2 regions of the Stenotrophomonas sp. YJH_SMC_106-19 genome follow, and region 1 is predicted to be linked to the other one. Evidence: riboswitches for the same ligand, from Rfam matches in the RefSeq annotation. Region 1 holds a riboswitch; the other holds the start of a gene.
What was found. Region 1 has a riboswitch for glycine ahead of gcvP (aminomethyl-transferring glycine dehydrogenase). Riboswitches for the same ligand answer to the same signal wherever they lie in the genome.

Region 1 (8,478 bases):
CTTCCACGAAGCAATCGGCGACACGATCGTGCTGGCGATGACGCCCAAGTACCTGAATTCGATCGGTCTCGTTGACGCACCGCAGGAAAGCCGCGAGGCCGTGATCAACGCGCAGATGCGCATGGCGCTGTCGGGCGTTTCATTCCTGCCCTTCGGCCTGATGATCGACCGCTGGCGCTGGGGCGTGTTTGACGGATCGATCACCGCCGACAACTACAACAAGGCATGGTGGGACCTGAAGGCCAAATACCAGGGCGTTGCCCCGGCCAGCACCCGCGGCGAGGAGTTCTTCGATCCGGGCGCGAAGTACCACGTGCCGGGCAATACGCCGTACACCCGCTACTTCCTTGCCCGCATCCTGCAGTTCCAGTTCTACAAGGGCCTGTGCGATGCATCGGGTTACAAGGGCCCGCTGCACGAGTGCACCTTCTACGGCAACAAGGAAGCCGGCCAGAAGTACTGGGCGATGCTCAGCAAGGGCGCCAGCCAGCCGTGGCAGGCCACGCTGAAGGAGCTGACCGGCACCGACAAGCTGGATGCCGGCCCGATGATCGAGTACTTCAGCCCGGTCAATGAGTGGCTCAAGCAGCAGAACGAAGGCCAGATGTGCGGCTGGCAGGCCAGCGCTGCGGCCCCGGTGGCGAAATGAGAAAAGGGGCGGATCCGCGAGGATCCGCCCCTTTCGTTCCGGTGGCGCCGGGCCATGCCCGGCGGCCTTGATCGCACCGCTGCGTTCGCCGGGCATGGCCCGGCGCTACCCCTTCTTCGCGGCCAGCTGCGCGGCCAGCGCGGATTTGAATTCCTCGAACGTCTGCCCTTGTGCCTGCGCTTCGGCCTGCGCGGCATCGCGCAGCGCGTCGGAATACATCAGACGCACCGGCGTACCGTTGCGCTCGTGCAGTTCACCGGCTTGCATGATCAACGCCAGTACCTGCGCGGCGCTCTCGCTATGCCCTGCGATACGGCCATCCATGCCCAGCACCCACTCGCCATCGCGGCGCACGACACCTGCCAGCAGCGTGCGCTGCGCATCACGCAGTTCGGCATGCGGCTCCACGGGCGAAGCCTGCGCAGCGGCGCGGCTGGCGGCCTGCGCTTCCTTGCGGCGGCGCTGGTCGCGGCGGATCTTGGAGGAGATGGACATGGGCGCTACCGCTGCGTGGGGGGCGCAAGGATAACGCACCCCGGCCGTTGCGCCGCTTCACGTCGCCTGGCGCGCGCCGCGGCGCAGCCCGCGAGCCGTCGCCGCCGTGGGCTCACGCCTCCGTGCAGGCCGCCTGGGCGGTGCGCTCGCGCAGATGCTCCCAGTACCAGAACACAAACCCGGCGGCGAAGAAGCCGGCCTGGCCCAGCGCCAGATGCAGCGGGCTGGCACTGAGCAGGGGCGACACGACGCCGGCCACCACGGTGCTGACCATCAGCTGCGCGAAGGCCTGCAGCGACGAGGCCAGGCCGCGCTGGTGCGGATACATGTCGAGCACGGCCAGCGCCAGGATCGGGAAGATCAGCGCCATGCCCATGCCGCCCAGGAAAATGGGCAGTACCGCCCACGGCAGCGCGAACTGCGGCGCCAGCACCACGTAGCCGACGTTGAGCAGTGTCGACAGCGCGCACAGGGAGAAGCCGATGGTCACCTGCCGGGTCGGCGTGGTGTGCCCGGCCATGCGCCCGGACAGGAACGCGCCGGCCGTCATGCCACCGATGGTGGGAATGAACAGCCAGGCGAAGTCGCCTTCGCCCAGATGCAGGTGCTGCATCACGAACACCGGCGCGGACGCGATGTACAGGAAAATGCCGCCGAAGCCGATGCTGCCGGCCAGTGCCAGGCGCAGGAAACGCGGGTTGAAGCCGATGCGCACATAGTCACGCAGCAGTGCGCGCGGCGACAGCGGTACCCGCGCCTCCGGCGGATGCGTTTCCGGCAGGAAGCGCGCGGTGGCCACCAGCAGCACCAGCGAGAACACCACGAGGAACCAGAAGATCAGCGGCCAGCCGGCACCGCTGAGCAGAATCCAGCCACCGATGATCGGGGCGATGGCCGGCGCGATGCCGAACAGCATCGAGACCTGGCTCATCAACCGCTGGGCGTCATGGCCGTGGTACAGGTCACGGATCACCGCGCGGCCGACGATCATGCCCACGCCCGCCGACAGGCCCTGCAGCGCGCGGAACGCCAGCAGGGTCGGCAGGTCAGTGGACAGCGCGCAGCCGACCGAGGCCCCGGCAAACACCACCAGGCCGCCGAGAATCACCCGCTTGCGGCCCCAGGCATCGGACAGCGGCCCGTGCGCCAGGCTCATCAGGCCATAGAACAGCAGGTAGACGCTGATGGTCTGCTGGACGGCCACCTCATCCACCGCCAGGCGCTGGGCCAGCTGCGGGAAGGCCGGGAAAATGGTGTCGATGGAGAACGGGCCGAACATGGCCAGGCCCGCGAGCAGCAGGGCCATGCGACGGGTGGACGGAGCAACAGCGGCGGTCATGTGAACGGTGTCCGGCAAGGCCATGCGCGGCACGCACGGCGGGCGCCGGTCCCGCTGCAGCAGGGACGGCGCCAGATGAATTCGGGTATCCGCCCATGATAGGCGGGGAATGCGCCCGATGCCATGCAGCACCGCACAAAACGGACGCCCCGGGCCATCGGCCATTCAGGCGCAGGCCCTGCCCGGGCGGCCCCGGCAGCAGGCCATAACCGGCTATAATCGGCGGGCAACACGGTGGGAGAAGCGGAACACCGCTGCCGAAGGCGCAACGCCCGTAATCGCTCAGGCCCGATACCACCCGCAACACAACTCTGGAGAGACCGGTTCGATCCGGCGCCGAAGGGGCACGAAGCTGCGGCCAGCCGCGCTTCCAAACTCTCAGGCAAAAGGACAGAGGGGCGCCCCGCAGCCCGCCATCCGGCGGCCTGTGCCCGTGCGTGTGCCCTTTCCTGACGGATCCTTCGCCATGTCCCAGAACACCCCTTCCCTGCGTGAGCTCGAGCACCACAGTGCGTTCGTCGAGCGCCATATCGGCCCCAATGACGCCGAGATCGCGCAGATGCTCGACGTCGTCGGCCACGCGTCGCTGGATGCGATGACCGATGCCATCGTGCCGGCCAAGATCAAGTCGCCGGCAGCGCTGGCGCTGCCGGAGTCGATCACCGAAGTGGAGGCGCTGGCGAAGATCCGCGCGATCGCCGACAAGAACACCGTGCTGCGCAGCTTCATCGGCCAGGGGTATTACGGCACCCACACGCCGAACGTGATCCTGCGCAACATCCTGGAAAACCCGGCCTGGTACACCGCCTACACCCCGTACCAGGCAGAGATCTCGCAGGGCCGCATGGAAGCGCTGATCAACTTCCAGACCCTGTGCGCCGACCTGACCGGCATGGAGATCGCCAACGCCTCGCTGCTGGACGAAGCCACCGCAGCGGCCGAAGCGATGACCCTGGCCAAGCGTTCGGCCAAGTCGAAGTCGGACACCTTCTTCGTGCACGATGCCGTGCACCCGCAGACCCTGGAGCTGCTGCGCACCCGCGCCGAGCCCATGGGCATCGTGCTGCGCGTCGGCACCCCGGCCGAAGCGCTGGAAGCGGACAGCTTCGGCGTGCTGCTGCAGTACCCGGATACGTTCGGCCAGGTGGCCGACTACCGGGCACTGGTCGAGGCCGTGCATGCACGCGGCGGCCTGGTCGCCGTGGCCACCGATCTGCTGGCGCTGACCCTGCTCGCCGCACCTGGCGAATGGGGCGCGGACATCGTGGTCGGCAACAGCCAGCGTTTCGGCGTGCCGTTCGGCTTCGGTGGCCCGCACGCGGCGTTCATGGCCTGCCGTGACGCCTACAAGCGCTCGATGCCCGGCCGCCTGATCGGCGTCTCAATCGATGCGCAGGGCAACCCGGCTTACCGCCTGACCCTGCAGACCCGCGAGCAGCATATCCGCCGCGAGAAGGCCACCTCCAACATCTGTACCGCACAGGTCCTGCTGGCGGTGATGGCCTCGATGTACGCTGTCTACCACGGTCCGGAAGGCCTGACCCGCATCGCCCGCCGCACCCACCGCCTGGCCGCGATCCTGGCCGCCGCACTGCGCAAGGCCGGCGTGCAGGTTGCTGGCGACTTCTTCGACACCCTGCACGTCACCGGTGTGCACGCCGATGAGATCCACGCCAAGGCGCGCGCCGCCGGCTACAACCTGCGCGCGATCGACAGCGACTCGGTCGGCATCAGCCTGGACGAGACCGCCACCCGCGCCGATGTGGTCGCGCTGGCCGCCGTCTTCGGTGCCCAAGCCGATGTGGATGCACTGGATGCCAGCACCGCCGACGCGCTGCCGGCCGGGCTGCTGCGCCAGTCCGCGTTCCTGACCCATCCGGTGTTCAACACGCACCACAGCGAGCACGAACTGCTGCGCTACCTGCGTTCACTGGCCGACAAGGACCTGGCGATGGACCGCACGATGATCCCGCTGGGCTCGTGCACCATGAAGCTCAACGCCACCGCCGAGATGATCCCGGTGACCTGGCCGGAGTTCTCGCAGATCCATCCGCTGGTGCCGGCCGACCAGGCGCTGGGCTACAAGGAACTGATCGAGTCGCTGGAAGCGATGCTGGTCGAATGCACCGGCTACGATGCGGTCAGCCTGCAGCCGAACTCGGGTGCACAGGGCGAGTACGCCGGCCTGCTGGCGATCCGCGCCTACCACCGCTCGCGTGGTGAGGAGCATCGCGACATCTGCCTGATTCCGGATTCGGCCCACGGTACCAACCCGGCCTCGGCACAGATGTGCGGCATGAAGGTGGTGGTCACCAAGACCGATGCCAACGGCAATGTCGATGTCGAGGACATCCGCCTCAACGCCGAGAAGTACAGCGACCGCCTGGCCGCGATCATGATGACCTACCCGTCCACGCACGGCGTGTTCGAGGAGGAGGTGGTCGAGATCTGCGAGATCATCCACAAGCACGGCGGCCAGGTGTACACCGACGGTGCCAACATGAACGCCCTGGTCGGCGTGGCCAAGCCGGGCAAGTGGGGTTCGGACGTTTCCCACCTGAACCTGCACAAGACCTTCTGCATCCCGCACGGCGGCGGCGGCCCGGGCGTCGGCCCGTGCGCGGTCAAGGCGCACCTGGCCCCGTTCCTGCCGGGCAAGCTGGGTGACAACGGCCCCGTCGGCATGGTCAGCGCCGCCAGCTTCGGCAGCGCCTCGATCCTGCCGATCAGCTGGATGTACATCGCGATGATGGGCCGCGAGGGCCTGCGCAAGGCGACCCAGGTCGCGCAGCTCAATGCCAACTACATCGCCAAGCGCCTGGCGCCGCACTTCAGGACGCTGTACACCGGCCGCAACGGCCTGGTGGCGCATGAGTGCATCCTCGATGTGCGCCCGCTGGAGAAGAGCAGCGGCATCGGCGCCGAGGACGTGGCCAAGCGCCTGATCGACTTCGGCTTCCACGCGCCGACGCTGAGCTTCCCGGTGGCCGGCACGCTGATGGTCGAGCCCACCGAAAGCGAGTCGCTGCATGAGCTGGACCGCTTCATCGATGCCATGATCCAGATCCGCGAGGAAATCCGTGCGATCGAGGATGGCCGCCTGGACCGCGAGGACAATCCGCTGAAGAACGCGCCGCACACCGCCACTGCGGTGACGGCCAGCGAGTGGACCCACGCCTACCCGCGCGAGCTGGCCGCCTTCCCGCTGCCCAGCCTGAAGCTGCAGAAGTACTGGCCGCCGGTGGCCCGCGTCGACAACGTCTACGGCGACAAGAACGTGATGTGCGCCTGCATCCCGGTCGACGCCTACAAGGACGATGAAGTCGAAGCGTGATTGACGGAACGGCCCGCGCAAGCGGGCCGTTTTCGTTTACGGTAGCGCCGGGCCATGCCCGGCGAGCGCAGCGGCTGAACCGATCACGGATCCGGCATCTGCCCCAGGCTCAACTGCCAGGACACACCGAACCGGTCCTGCACCCAGCCGTAGCGATTGCTGAAATCGTAGTCGCCCACCGGCATCAGCCAGTGCCCGCCCTCGCCCAGCACGCGCGCCGCGCGCTCGAACTGTTCGGCGCCACCGCACTCGACGAACAGCGAGATCGACGGACTGAAGGTGAAGTCGTGCACATCCAGGCTGTCGAAGCACAGATAGTTGGTGCCGCCGAGCATGAAGGTCGCCTGCCGCACCTGGCCGGGCACTCCCGCCCCTGCGCCGTCGGGATGGCGTTGCAGGGCAAGCAGCCGGAAATCGGCGAACGCCTCGGCGTACAGGGCCAGGGCCGCCTCGGCCTGGCCGGTGAACATCAGGAACGGACGACTGCGCAGCATGGGGTGCTCCAGTTCAGCGGGCCGATGACGGCCCCGCGAACAGGATGGCACGCAGAATGTATGCCCGCTGTAGAGCCAAGCCCACGCTCGGCTGTACGGATCAGGCCTCGCGCATGCGGCGCGCGATGGCACTGCCGGCCGCGATCGTGGCGGTCAGGGCCACCATCGACAGGAACTGCAGGCGCGTATGCGCCTCGCTCAGCAGCAGGCCGAAGATCAGTGCCAGGATCGCCAGGGCGCAGCAGGTCAGCCACGGGAAACCGGCCATGCGGAACGGCAGGCGCGAGCCGAGGCGGTCCGCACGGCGGCGCAGCACCAGTTGAGAAAGCAGCGACAGCGTCCACACCAGCAGGCAGGTCGAGCCGACGATGTTCAGCAGCACCGGCAGCACCTTGTCCGGGAACAGCAGTTCCATCACCGTCGCGGCAAACCCGAACAGCACGCTGGCCAGAACGGCGATCACCGGCACCTGCCGCGGGTCGGTCCAGCCCAGCACGGCCGGTGCCTCGCGGCGCTGCGCCAGCGAATACATCATCCGCGACGCGCCGTAGAGGTTGGCGTTGAGGGCCGACAGCAGGGCGATCACTGCGATCAGCGTGATGGCCGTGCCCGCCCCCGGAATGCGGGCCGCATCCAGCACCGCGGCGAACGGCGACTTCAGCGCTTCGCTGGTCCACGGCACCACGGCGATGATCACGCTCAGCGAGCCGATGTAGAACACCAGGATGCGCCAGGCCACGGTGCGGATGGCGCGGGCGATGCTGCGCTCGGGATCCTCGGTCTCGGCCGCGGCAACGGCCACGATCTCGGTGCCGCCGAAGGCGAACACCACCACCAGCAGGGCTGCGCCGATACCGGCCAGGCCCTGCGGTGCAAAACCGCCGTGTGCGGTGAAGTTGCTCAGTCCCGGAGAGGTCACCTGCGGTAGCCAGCCCATCAGCAGCGCGAAACCGATGGCGATGAACGCCAGGATCGCCACCACCTTGAGAATGGCGAACCAGAACTCGAACTCACCGAAATTCCTGACCCCCAGCAGGTTGATCGCGGTGAAGAACAGCATGAACGCCAGGGCGGCCATCGGCACCGGAATGGCAGGCCAGACCGTGGCCAGCAGGCCCGCCGCTCCCACGGCCTCGGCGGCGATCACGATCACCAGCTGTACCCACCAGAGCCAGCCGACAGTCGCCCCTGCCGTGGCGCCCATGGCGTCGGCGGCATAGACCGAGAACGCGCCGCTGGTCGGCTTGGCCGCCGCCATTTCGCCCAGTGCGTTCATCACGATGATCACCAGTGCGCCGGCCACCAGGTACGACACCAGCACCGCCGGGCCGGCCGCCTGTACGCCCACACCGGACCCCAGGAACAGGCCCGCGCCGATGGCGCTGCCCAACCCCATCATGATCAGCTGGCGTGGCTTGAGCGAATGGCCCAGGCGGGAGGGCGAGGCAGGCGTAACGGGGCTGGCGGGCATCGGCAGGAGTGGGCGGCGGCTACAGGGGCGTCACCTTACCCTGTCCCGCGCCTGTGGGGATAGGCACAGTGCAGCAGGCCGCTCAGGCCAGCGCCGGCTCGCCGATGCGGGCGCGGTAGGCGCGCGGCGAGAAACCGGTTTCGGCCTTGAACTTGCGGGTGAACGCGCTCTGGTCACTGAACCCGCAGGCCTGGCCGATGCAGGCGATGCTGTCGTCGCCATGCAGCAGATGCATGGCCATCTGGATCCGCAGCCGCGTCAGCACCTGCTGCGGGGTCATCTGGAACACCTTGCGGAAGCTGCGCTCCAGCTTGGACAGCGAGAACCCGGTGATGTCCAGCAATGTCTGCATGCGCACGTTCTCGGCGTAATGCGCGTTGAGATGGGCCAGGGCCAGCCGCAGCTGCTCGTACTGGGTTCCCAGGCTGTCTTTCTGGCCCAGGTCGCGCGAGATGCCGATCAGGCCCTCGATGCTGCCGTCGACCACCAGCGGCCGCTTGCAGGTCAGGCACCAGCCCGGCTCGCGGTTGGCGAACAGGTGCAGCTCCATCAGGTTCTCGATCACCTCGCCGGACAGCACGCGTGCGTCCTGGTCGACATAGTCCGCACTGAGGCCGGTCGGGTAGATCTCGGCCGCGGTACGCCCGATCACGTCCTTGCGCGCGCGCAGGCCCAGCCGCCGCAGCATGGTCTGGT
Region 2 (8,478 bases), 670 kb from region 1:
GCCGCCACGCGTGCGCATCCTGGATGTGCGCAAGCGTCCCCTGCAGGACGGTCTCTCGGCCGAAGTGCTGGCCGGCATCGGCGAGCACCTGCAGCGCGGCCAGCAGGTGCTGGTGTTCAAGAACCGGCGTGGTTACGCACCGGTACTGCTGTGCCATGACTGCGGCTGGACGGCGCCGTGCCAGCGCTGTGATGCGCCGATGACCGTGCATGGCGGCGGCCGTCGCCTGCAGTGCCATCACTGCGGTGCGCGGCAACCGGCGCCACTGGCCTGCCCCGCCTGCGGCAGCCTGGCCCTGCAGCCACAGGGAATCGGCACCGAGCGGCTGGAGGAGCACCTCACCGCCGCCTTCGCCGAGTACCCGGTGGTGCGCATCGACCGCGGCACCACCGCCCGCCGCGATGCGCTGGAACAGCAGCTGGCCAAGCTGGGGGACCAGGCCGGCATCCTGGTCGGCACGCAGATCCTGGCCAAGGGCCACGATCTGCCCAGACTCACGCTGGTGGTGGTGGTCGGCATCGACGAGGGCCTGTTCTCGGCCGATTTCCGCGCCAGCGAGAAACTTGCGCAGCAGTTGATCCAGGTCGCCGGCCGCGCCGGGCGCGCCCGCGATTCGGGCGAGGTGTGGCTGCAGACCCACCATCCGGGTCATCCCCTGCTGGAGACGCTGGTCAACGGCGGCTACCACCCATTCGCGCAGGCCGAACTGAACCAGCGGCAGGCCGCCGGCTTCCCGCCATTCGCGCATCTGGCACTGATGCGTGCCGAAGCGCAGCAGGTGGAGCACGCCAACGCGTTCCTGCTGGCTGCACGGCGACTGCTGGGCGAACAGGCGCTGGTGGAGGCGTACGGACCGATGCCGGCACCGATGCCGCGCCGGGCCGGCTACCAGCGCACGCAGCTGCTGCTCTCATCGGCACAGCGCCCGCCTCTGCACGGCGTGCTGGCGCAGCTGGTACCGCAGCTGTATGCCTTGCCGGAAGCCCGCAAGGTGCGCTGGTCGCTGGATGTGGATCCGACGGATCTGTATTGAATGCAAGCGGAATCCGCCGGGCATGGCCCGGCGCTACCGTTACCGCGCGCGATTCCCGCTTACGTCAGCGGTGACATCACGCCGCGCTGGTAAGCGGGTCGCTCACGCAGCCGGGCGTACCACTCGGCCAGGTGGGGCAGGTCCGGACGCTGGATCGGCAGTTCATACCAGGCGTACACCAGTGAACCCAACGGGATGTCGCCCATCGCGAATGTCGCGCCCGACAGCCACGGCTGCGTGGCCAGCGTCGCGTCGGCCATCGCCAGGTAATCGGCGGCGCGGACGATGGCAGCATTGATCCGCGATTCATCGCGGTCTGCCGGCGCGGTGCGCATGATGCCCCAGATCAGATCGCTGTACAGCGGCGCCATCCGCGAAGTGCTCCAGTCCATCCATTTCTCGGCCTGTGCACGTTCCATCGGATCCTCGGCGTACAGTGTCCCCAGCGCGTAGCGCGCGCTCAGGTAGCGCACGATGGCGTTGGACTCCCACAGCGGCAGGCCCTGGTCCTCGATCACCGGCACCAGGCTGTTGGGGTTCATCGCCAGGTATTCCGGCGTCTGTGTGCCACCGTGGCTGCCGCCCACTTCGATGGACTCGTAGGGCAGGCCGATCTCTTCGGCACACCACAGCACCTTGCGGACGTTGCTGGAATTGCGACGGCCCCAGATCTTCAACATGCGGGTATTCCTTGCGGGCAATGCGAGCGGCAACGATACGCCTGATCGGTGTACATGTGGGCGTGCGGAATGATGCGCGGGGGCGTCGGCCGGGCATGGCCCGGCGCTACCGGTTCTTCTTCGGCAGCGCGCGCACGTAGGACGACTTGCCATCCTTCTTCAGTTCGAACAGACCGATCGCCGCCAGCAGATCACTCAGCTTTCCATAGCCATAGTTGCGCGAATCGAACGAGGCCTGGTTGGCGATCTGGCTGCCCACCGGCCCCAGGTGCGACCAGCCGTCCTCGCCTTCCGCGGCGGACACGGCGCGGCGCAGCATCTTCACCAGACGTGTATCGCTGCGCATTTCCGCGCCGCTCTTGCGCGGGCGCACTTCGTCGCCGCTGCCCGTTTCACCGGTGGCCGGCTCGATGGCACCCGGCTCTGCCGTGCCCTGTTCCACTTCCGGCACGCTGGCATGGGCCTGGCCCAGTGCTTCCAGATAGGTGAATTTGGAACAGGCATTGACGAAGGGTTCCGGCGTCTTCTTTTCGCCGAAGCCATACACCTTCACCCCGTCGGTCAACAGGCGCATCACCATTGGAGTGAAATCAGCATCGCTGGAGACGATGGCGAAGCCGTCGAGGTTGCGCGCGTACAGCAGGTCCATCGCATCGATCACCATGGCCATGTCCGAGGCGTTCTTGCCCTTGCTGTAGGCGAACTGCTGGATGGGCCGGATCGCGTACTCGTGCAGCACCGCCTCCCAGCCTTTCAGCCGTGGGCTCTTCCAGTTGCCGTAGGCACGGCGGACATTGGCCACGCCGTAGCGGGCCACCTCCGCCAGCACTTCGTCGATCTTCGATGCGGGCGCGTTGTCGGCGTCGATCAACAGGGCGATGCGCTTTTCCGGTTCGCTCATGGGCCTCTCGCTGGCGGTTGCCTGAATCCGAGTATCGCCGATCCGCGCGCACGCTGACGTGACAGGCCGCCGCCGTGCGAAGATGCCGGACGGTTCCCCATGCCCCCTGGAGTGAGTCGATGAGTCGTGAGCGCGTTCCCCACCTGGTCGTTGTCGGCGGCGGTTTTGCCGGCCTCTGGGCCACCCGTGCGCTGGCACGCGAACGCATCCGCATCACCCTGGTCGACCGCCGCAACCATCACCTGTTCCAGCCGCTGCTGTACCAGGTGGCGACCGCAGGCCTGTCAGCGCCGGACATTGCCGCACCGCTGCGCCACATCCTCGGCCACCAGCGCAACGTGGAAGTGCGGCTCGGTGAGGTCGTGGCCATCGACAGGCAGCTCCGCCAGGTGCGGCTGGCCGACGGCAGCACGCTGGACTACGACAGCCTGCTGCTGGCTACCGGCGCCACTCACGCCTACTTCGGCAACGACCAGTGGGCCGATGATGCGCCCGGCCTGAAGACCCTCGACGATGCCATTGCCCTGCGCCGCAAGCTGCTGCTGGCGTTCGAGCGCGCCGAAGCCGAACCGGACCCGGCCAGGAAGGCGGCGTGGCTCAGCTTTGCCGTCGTCGGCGGCGGCCCGACCGGCGTCGAACTGGCGGGCACCCTGGCCGAGATTGCACGCCATACGCTGCGCAATGAATTCCGCCACATCGATCCGGCCAGCGCCAAGGTGCGCCTGGTGGAAGCCGGTCCACGCGTGCTGTCCTCGTTCCCGGAAGTGCTCTCGCTGAAGGCGCGCCGGCAGCTGGAAAAGCTGGGTGTGGAAGTGCTGACCGGAACGCCGGTGAGCAACATCGACAGCCAGGGCTTCACGCTGGGTGACCAGTTCGTGCCGGCGCGCACCGTGGTGTGGGCGGCCGGCGTGGCCGCCTCGCCGCTGGCGCGCACGCTGGACGTGCCACTGGACCGTGCCGGGCGCGTGCAGGTGCAGCCGGACCTGACCCTGCCCGGGCATCCGGAACTGTTCGTGGCCGGCGATCTGGCCGCGGTGAACCAGGCCAACGGCAAGCCCGTGCCCGGCGTAGCGCCCGCCGCCAAGCAGATGGGCAAGTACGTGGCCGAGGTCATCCGTGCACGCCTGCACGGCAGGCCGGAGCCCGGGCCCTTCAAGTACGCGGACTACGGCAACCTGGCCACCATCGGCCGCATGGCCGCCATCGTGCACCTGGGGCGCCTGCAGCTGTCGGGCGTGCTGGCCTGGTGGTTCTGGCTGGCCGCGCACGTGTTCTTCCTGATCGGCTTCCGCAACCGCATCGTGGTGCTGCTGAACTGGGCGGTGGCGTATTGGAGCTACCAGCGCAGCGCACGCATCATCTTCGGCGATGACCAGGATGACCGCCGGCCGAAACGGTAGTGCAGGTCTGCAACGGGGTCAGATCCCTTTCCTGCGGAAAGGGATCTGACCCCACATGGTGTGAACCTACTGCTGCATCAGGCCCATTTCGTCAGCACTCACCTGCATATACATGAACGCAGCGGCCTCGTCGGACATTGACTGCCCCGGCGGAAAGCTGTCGAGCCACGCGGTGATACGCGCATGACGGTCTTTCAATGCATCGCCCATCGCTTGCTTCTCCGCGTCAGTGGCACGTTCCTGCATCTCGCTGCGCAGCAGGTCATCGCCGATGCCCCATTTTTCGGCGAGCGGAATCAGATCGACCAGTTCGGCCGGCACCAGATCGCGGCGTAAACGGGGCGTATTCGGAGCGGTCAGGCCACGCTGCGAGGCCAGCTCGGCGGCGGTACCGATCTGCCCGTGCTGAAGCGGCGACGGCGGTGCCGGTGTCTGCGTGCAGGCCTGCAGGGCCAAGCAGAGGGTCAACAGCAGCATCCAACGGACCTTCATCGGATCGATCCCTGTGTCGATGGTCGCAGCGATAATCGCATGGTCAGAGTTCCTGTCGTCGCATGTTGTGAATGTCCTGAACCTAGTGATGGCGGAGGGCCGGAGCCGAGCACGGCCCGTCTCTAAAGAATTCCCTCGGTCGGCGCCTGCAACCACGCCAGCTTGCGCTCGCGCGGCAGCTGTTTGAGCTGCCACTCGGCGCGCGAGGCGGCGGAGCGGTCCGGGTACTCGCGCACGGCCAGGATGCGCAGCGGCGGACGGGCCCGGGTGTAGCGCGCCCCCGTACCGGCGCGATGGGCGGCGAAACGCGCGTCCACGTCGGTGCTGATGCCAGCGTAGTAGCTGCCATCGCGGCATTCGAGCAGGTACAGGAACCACGGGCGGTGGGACGGGGCCATGCCGGGATTATGCCGTGCTGCACCGCAGCGGATATACTGCGCGCGAATGCAGGAGAGAGGCGCCGCGCTGGCGCCCGCCGAAGGCGCAGGCTCCCATGATCGCTCAGGCCGGTGGGCTGGAATCCCACCAACCATGCATTCGACTCGCCGAGCTGGAGAGAGGTCACCGGGCATGCCCGGTACGATCCGCCGAAGGGGCACGCGGCCTACGCCGCTGAACTCTCAGGCAAAAGGACAGCGGGAGCGGCACCGGTCATCGTCATCCCGTCATTGCGCAGGCAATGGCGGCGTCCGCGCATGGCCGGCCCCACCGCGTCCGGAGCCTGTTCCATGTTGCTGTCCATCATCTACCTGATCGCCATTTCCGCCGAAGCCATGACCGGCGCACTGTCCGCGGGACGCCGCCGCATGGATCTGTTCGGCGTGGTCATGATCGCCTGCGTTACCGCGCTCGGCGGTGGTTCACTGCGCGACATCCTGCTTGGCCATTATCCGCTGGGCTGGGTCAAACATCCCGAGTACCTCGGCTTCACCGTGTGCGCGGCGCTGATCGCCACCTGGGTCGCACGCTGGATGCACCACTTCCGCCGCACCTTCCTGGTGCTCGACGGCCTGGGCCTGATCGCCTTCACCCTGATCGGTTGCTCGATCGCACGCGAGGCCGGTCATGCCACACCGATCGTGCTGATCGCAGGCATGCTGACCGGTGCGTTCGGCGGCGTGCTGCGCGACATTCTGTGCAACGAAGTGCCCCTGATCTTCCAGAAGGAGCTGTACGCGATCATCGCGCTGCTGACCGGCGCCGCCTATCTGCTGCTGCTGCACTGGAACGTGCCCGATGCCACGGCCATCCTGTGCTGCCTGGCGGGCGGCTTCGCCCTGCGCCTGCTGGCGATCCACTACCGCTGGGAAATGCCGAAGTTCGTGTATCACGACGAAGTGCATTGAACGATGGCGTGTTCGCCGGGCGTGGCCCGGCGCTCCCCTTCGTGCCCTGCACCACCCCGGCGATGGACCTGGCGCTGTCGCTCATGCGCAGCGCCAGGCGCATCGCCGGTGCGGACGGGCCGGTCTCCAACTCCGACCGGCCCTGATCGCGGCCGCACCCCCGCAGGCGCTGGCCGCCATCCACACACATGCCGCGCTCAGGCGGCTTCTGACACCGTCACTTCGCGACGGGCGCGCACGGCCGCAGCCAGTCGCTCCAGCACCGTCACGGTGGTGTCCCAGTCGATGCAGCCATCGGTGATGCTCTGCCCGTAGACCAGCGGCTGGCCTTGCACCAGTTCCTGCCGGCCTCCCACCAGATGGCTCTCGATCATCACGCCCACGATGCGCTGTTCGCCGTCCTCCAGCTGAACGGCGATGTCTTCGATCACCTTCGGCTGGTTTTCCGGCTTTTTCAGGCTGTTGGCATGGCTGGCATCGATCATCAGCCGCGTCGGCAGCCTGGCCTTGGCCAGTGCCTGGCAGGCGTCGGCCACGCTGGCCGCGTCGTAGTTCGGCTGCTTGCCGCCGCGCAGGATCACATGGCAATCCGGGTTGCCGGTGGTCGAAACGATGGCGGTGCCGCCCTGCTTGGTCACCGACAGGAAGTGATGCGGGTTGGAGGCCGCGCCGACCGCATCGGCCGCGATCTTGACGTTGCCATCGGTGCCGTTCTTGAAGCCCACCGGGCACGACAGGCCGGAGGCCAGTTCGCGGTGCACCTGGCTTTCGGTGGTGCGTGCGCCGATCGCGCCCCATGCCACCAGGTCGGCGATGTACTGCGGCGAGATCACGTCGAGGAATTCAACGCCGGCCGGCAGGCCCAGCTTGTTGATGTCGCGCAGCAGGCCGCGGGCAATGCGCAGGCCCTTGTCGATCCGGAAGCTGCCGTCCAGGTCCGGGTCATTGATCAGGCCCTTCCAGCCCACCGTGGTGCGCGGCTTCTCGAAGTACACGCGCATGACGATCTCGAGCTCGCCGGCCAGCGCGTCGCGCAGCGGCTTCAAGCGCTGTGCGTACTCGATGGCCGCATTCGGATCGTGGATCGAACACGGGCCGACCACGACCGCCAGGCGATCATCGCGGCCATGCAGGATCTGGTGCAGGGCCGCGCGCGAAGCACTGACGGTGTCGGAGGCTTCATCGTCACACGGCAGCATCGCCAGCAGCTGGGCAGGCGGTGTGAGCGGTTCGATGGTGCGGATGCGCAGGTCGTCGGTATGGGGGGGCATGGGGGAGGTCTCCGGTACGTAGGGGGTCCCCAGCGAGGCGGCATGAAAAAAGCCGCCAGGTTCGCTGGCGGCTTTCGGGAATGCGTCTGAAGCTTTCTTCAGGGTGAGCGCAGTCCTTCCTCCGCCAGTGGCTTCGGAAAGTAATACCAGTAAAAGCGGGTAGCGGCTGCGTTCATGGGGTGTATTGATAGCACAGCTTCTGCGCAGCACAAAATGTTTCATCCGCAACTGGGGAAGCGGTTCAGCAGCACGACGATCTAGCGGCTGCCATGCACTTCCACGTCCAGCAGCAGGCCCTCGTGGATATCGGCCCAGCGCTCCAGCACCTGATCCAGCTCCCGCCTCGCCTCCTCCAACTGCTCGGGGTTGAGCAGGGACCGCGCCGTGTAGAGATCGGAGACCAGCCGCCGCAGTGTCGATTCCGGTATCGCCACCGAGGGCCCGTCCACATCCGGCAACTGCAACGCCGGGGTGTCGCCGGGAGGGCCGAACAGCGTGACCTGGAGCGTGCTCTGCATGATCGACTTCCCTGCGGGTGGACGTGGGCAATGCACTGTTTACCGCGTCCGGATGACCGGCGCATGTGCCGATGTGCGGATCGATCGTGTCGCGACTGGACCGATGGTGCCACCGCGTTGAGATCTTCCTTCCAAGCTTCCCACCCTTCGGCCCGGAAGGGGCGTGCAGGCGATCGATGCGCGGTTATACGGGCAATGGCATATGCGATACATGTGCTCAAGATGGTTTGCCACCGGAAAAGGGTGGCCGGGTCGGCAAAGCCCGAGGAGATGTTGTTTACGCTTGTCAGCCGGCGTCGCCTTGGGCGGCGCCGGCTGGCAATCCGTCCGCGTTCCATGGCGGGCGGTGCGTGGGGGCGCTTGCGCCCGCCGGTATCAGCATCTCCCGGTCTTTGCCGCCACGTACCGTCCGCCACCTCTTCCGGTGGCGGTGTCGTCTGTCCTGTACGGAGCACACGCCATGAACACACCACACGTTCCCTTCCCCGGTGCCCACCCCGATCCGGCCAATGCCGATCAGGCGCCGTTCGATCCCAACAGTCTGGTCGCCCACCTGCAACGCATCGGCAGCGGTGCGGCCGCCGATGGCCAACCCTGGCCCGAGCGCCATCCAGCGAACGGCCGACGCATGATGCTGGCCGATGCCGATGGCGCACTGGCCGGCCTGCGCATCGTGCAGGAGGTGCTGCTGGCCGCCGAACGCTGCCGCCAGAATGCCGCGCCCGAACATCACGTGAGCGACCGGGTGATGGAAGGGTTGATGCTGGCATCCCTGGGGCTGGCCACGCATGCGGCCGAACGCCTGCAGCCCCACTAGCCGCGTCCGCGCAATGTGAC

Region 2: another riboswitch for glycine. It lies ahead of AC5P5M_RS05805 (trimeric intracellular cation channel family protein); the one in region 1 lies ahead of gcvP (aminomethyl-transferring glycine dehydrogenase).

What each region holds. Positions count from the first base shown of each region.
Region 1 covers NZ_JCAFRQ010000001.1:623,035-631,512, forward strand. Annotated here, with positions in the region: gene AC5P5M_RS02860 (M2 family metallopeptidase) at 1-649, shown strand, start outside; gene AC5P5M_RS02865 (hypothetical protein) at 755-1,144, opposite strand; gene AC5P5M_RS02870 (multidrug effflux MFS transporter) at 1,257-2,483, opposite strand; glycine riboswitch at 2,785-2,887, shown strand; gene gcvP (aminomethyl-transferring glycine dehydrogenase) at 2,950-5,817, shown strand; gene AC5P5M_RS02880 (VOC family protein) at 5,901-6,311, opposite strand; gene AC5P5M_RS02885 (amino acid permease) at 6,412-7,782, opposite strand; gene AC5P5M_RS02890 (AraC family transcriptional regulator) at 7,865-8,478, opposite strand, start outside.
Region 2 covers NZ_JCAFRQ010000001.1:1,295,386-1,303,863, forward strand. Annotated here, with positions in the region: gene AC5P5M_RS05775 (primosomal protein N') at 1-1,033, shown strand, start outside; gene AC5P5M_RS05780 (glutathione S-transferase family protein) at 1,093-1,713, opposite strand; gene AC5P5M_RS05785 (NYN domain-containing protein) at 1,820-2,614, opposite strand; gene AC5P5M_RS05790 (NAD(P)/FAD-dependent oxidoreductase) at 2,734-4,014, shown strand; gene AC5P5M_RS05795 (hypothetical protein) at 4,081-4,491, opposite strand; gene AC5P5M_RS05800 (GIY-YIG nuclease family protein) at 4,629-4,904, opposite strand; glycine riboswitch at 4,944-5,033, shown strand; glycine riboswitch at 5,047-5,152, shown strand; gene AC5P5M_RS05805 (trimeric intracellular cation channel family protein) at 5,235-5,852, shown strand; gene AC5P5M_RS05810 (3-deoxy-7-phosphoheptulonate synthase) at 6,050-7,123, opposite strand; gene AC5P5M_RS05815 (hypothetical protein) at 7,381-7,641, opposite strand; gene AC5P5M_RS05820 (hypothetical protein) at 8,102-8,458, shown strand.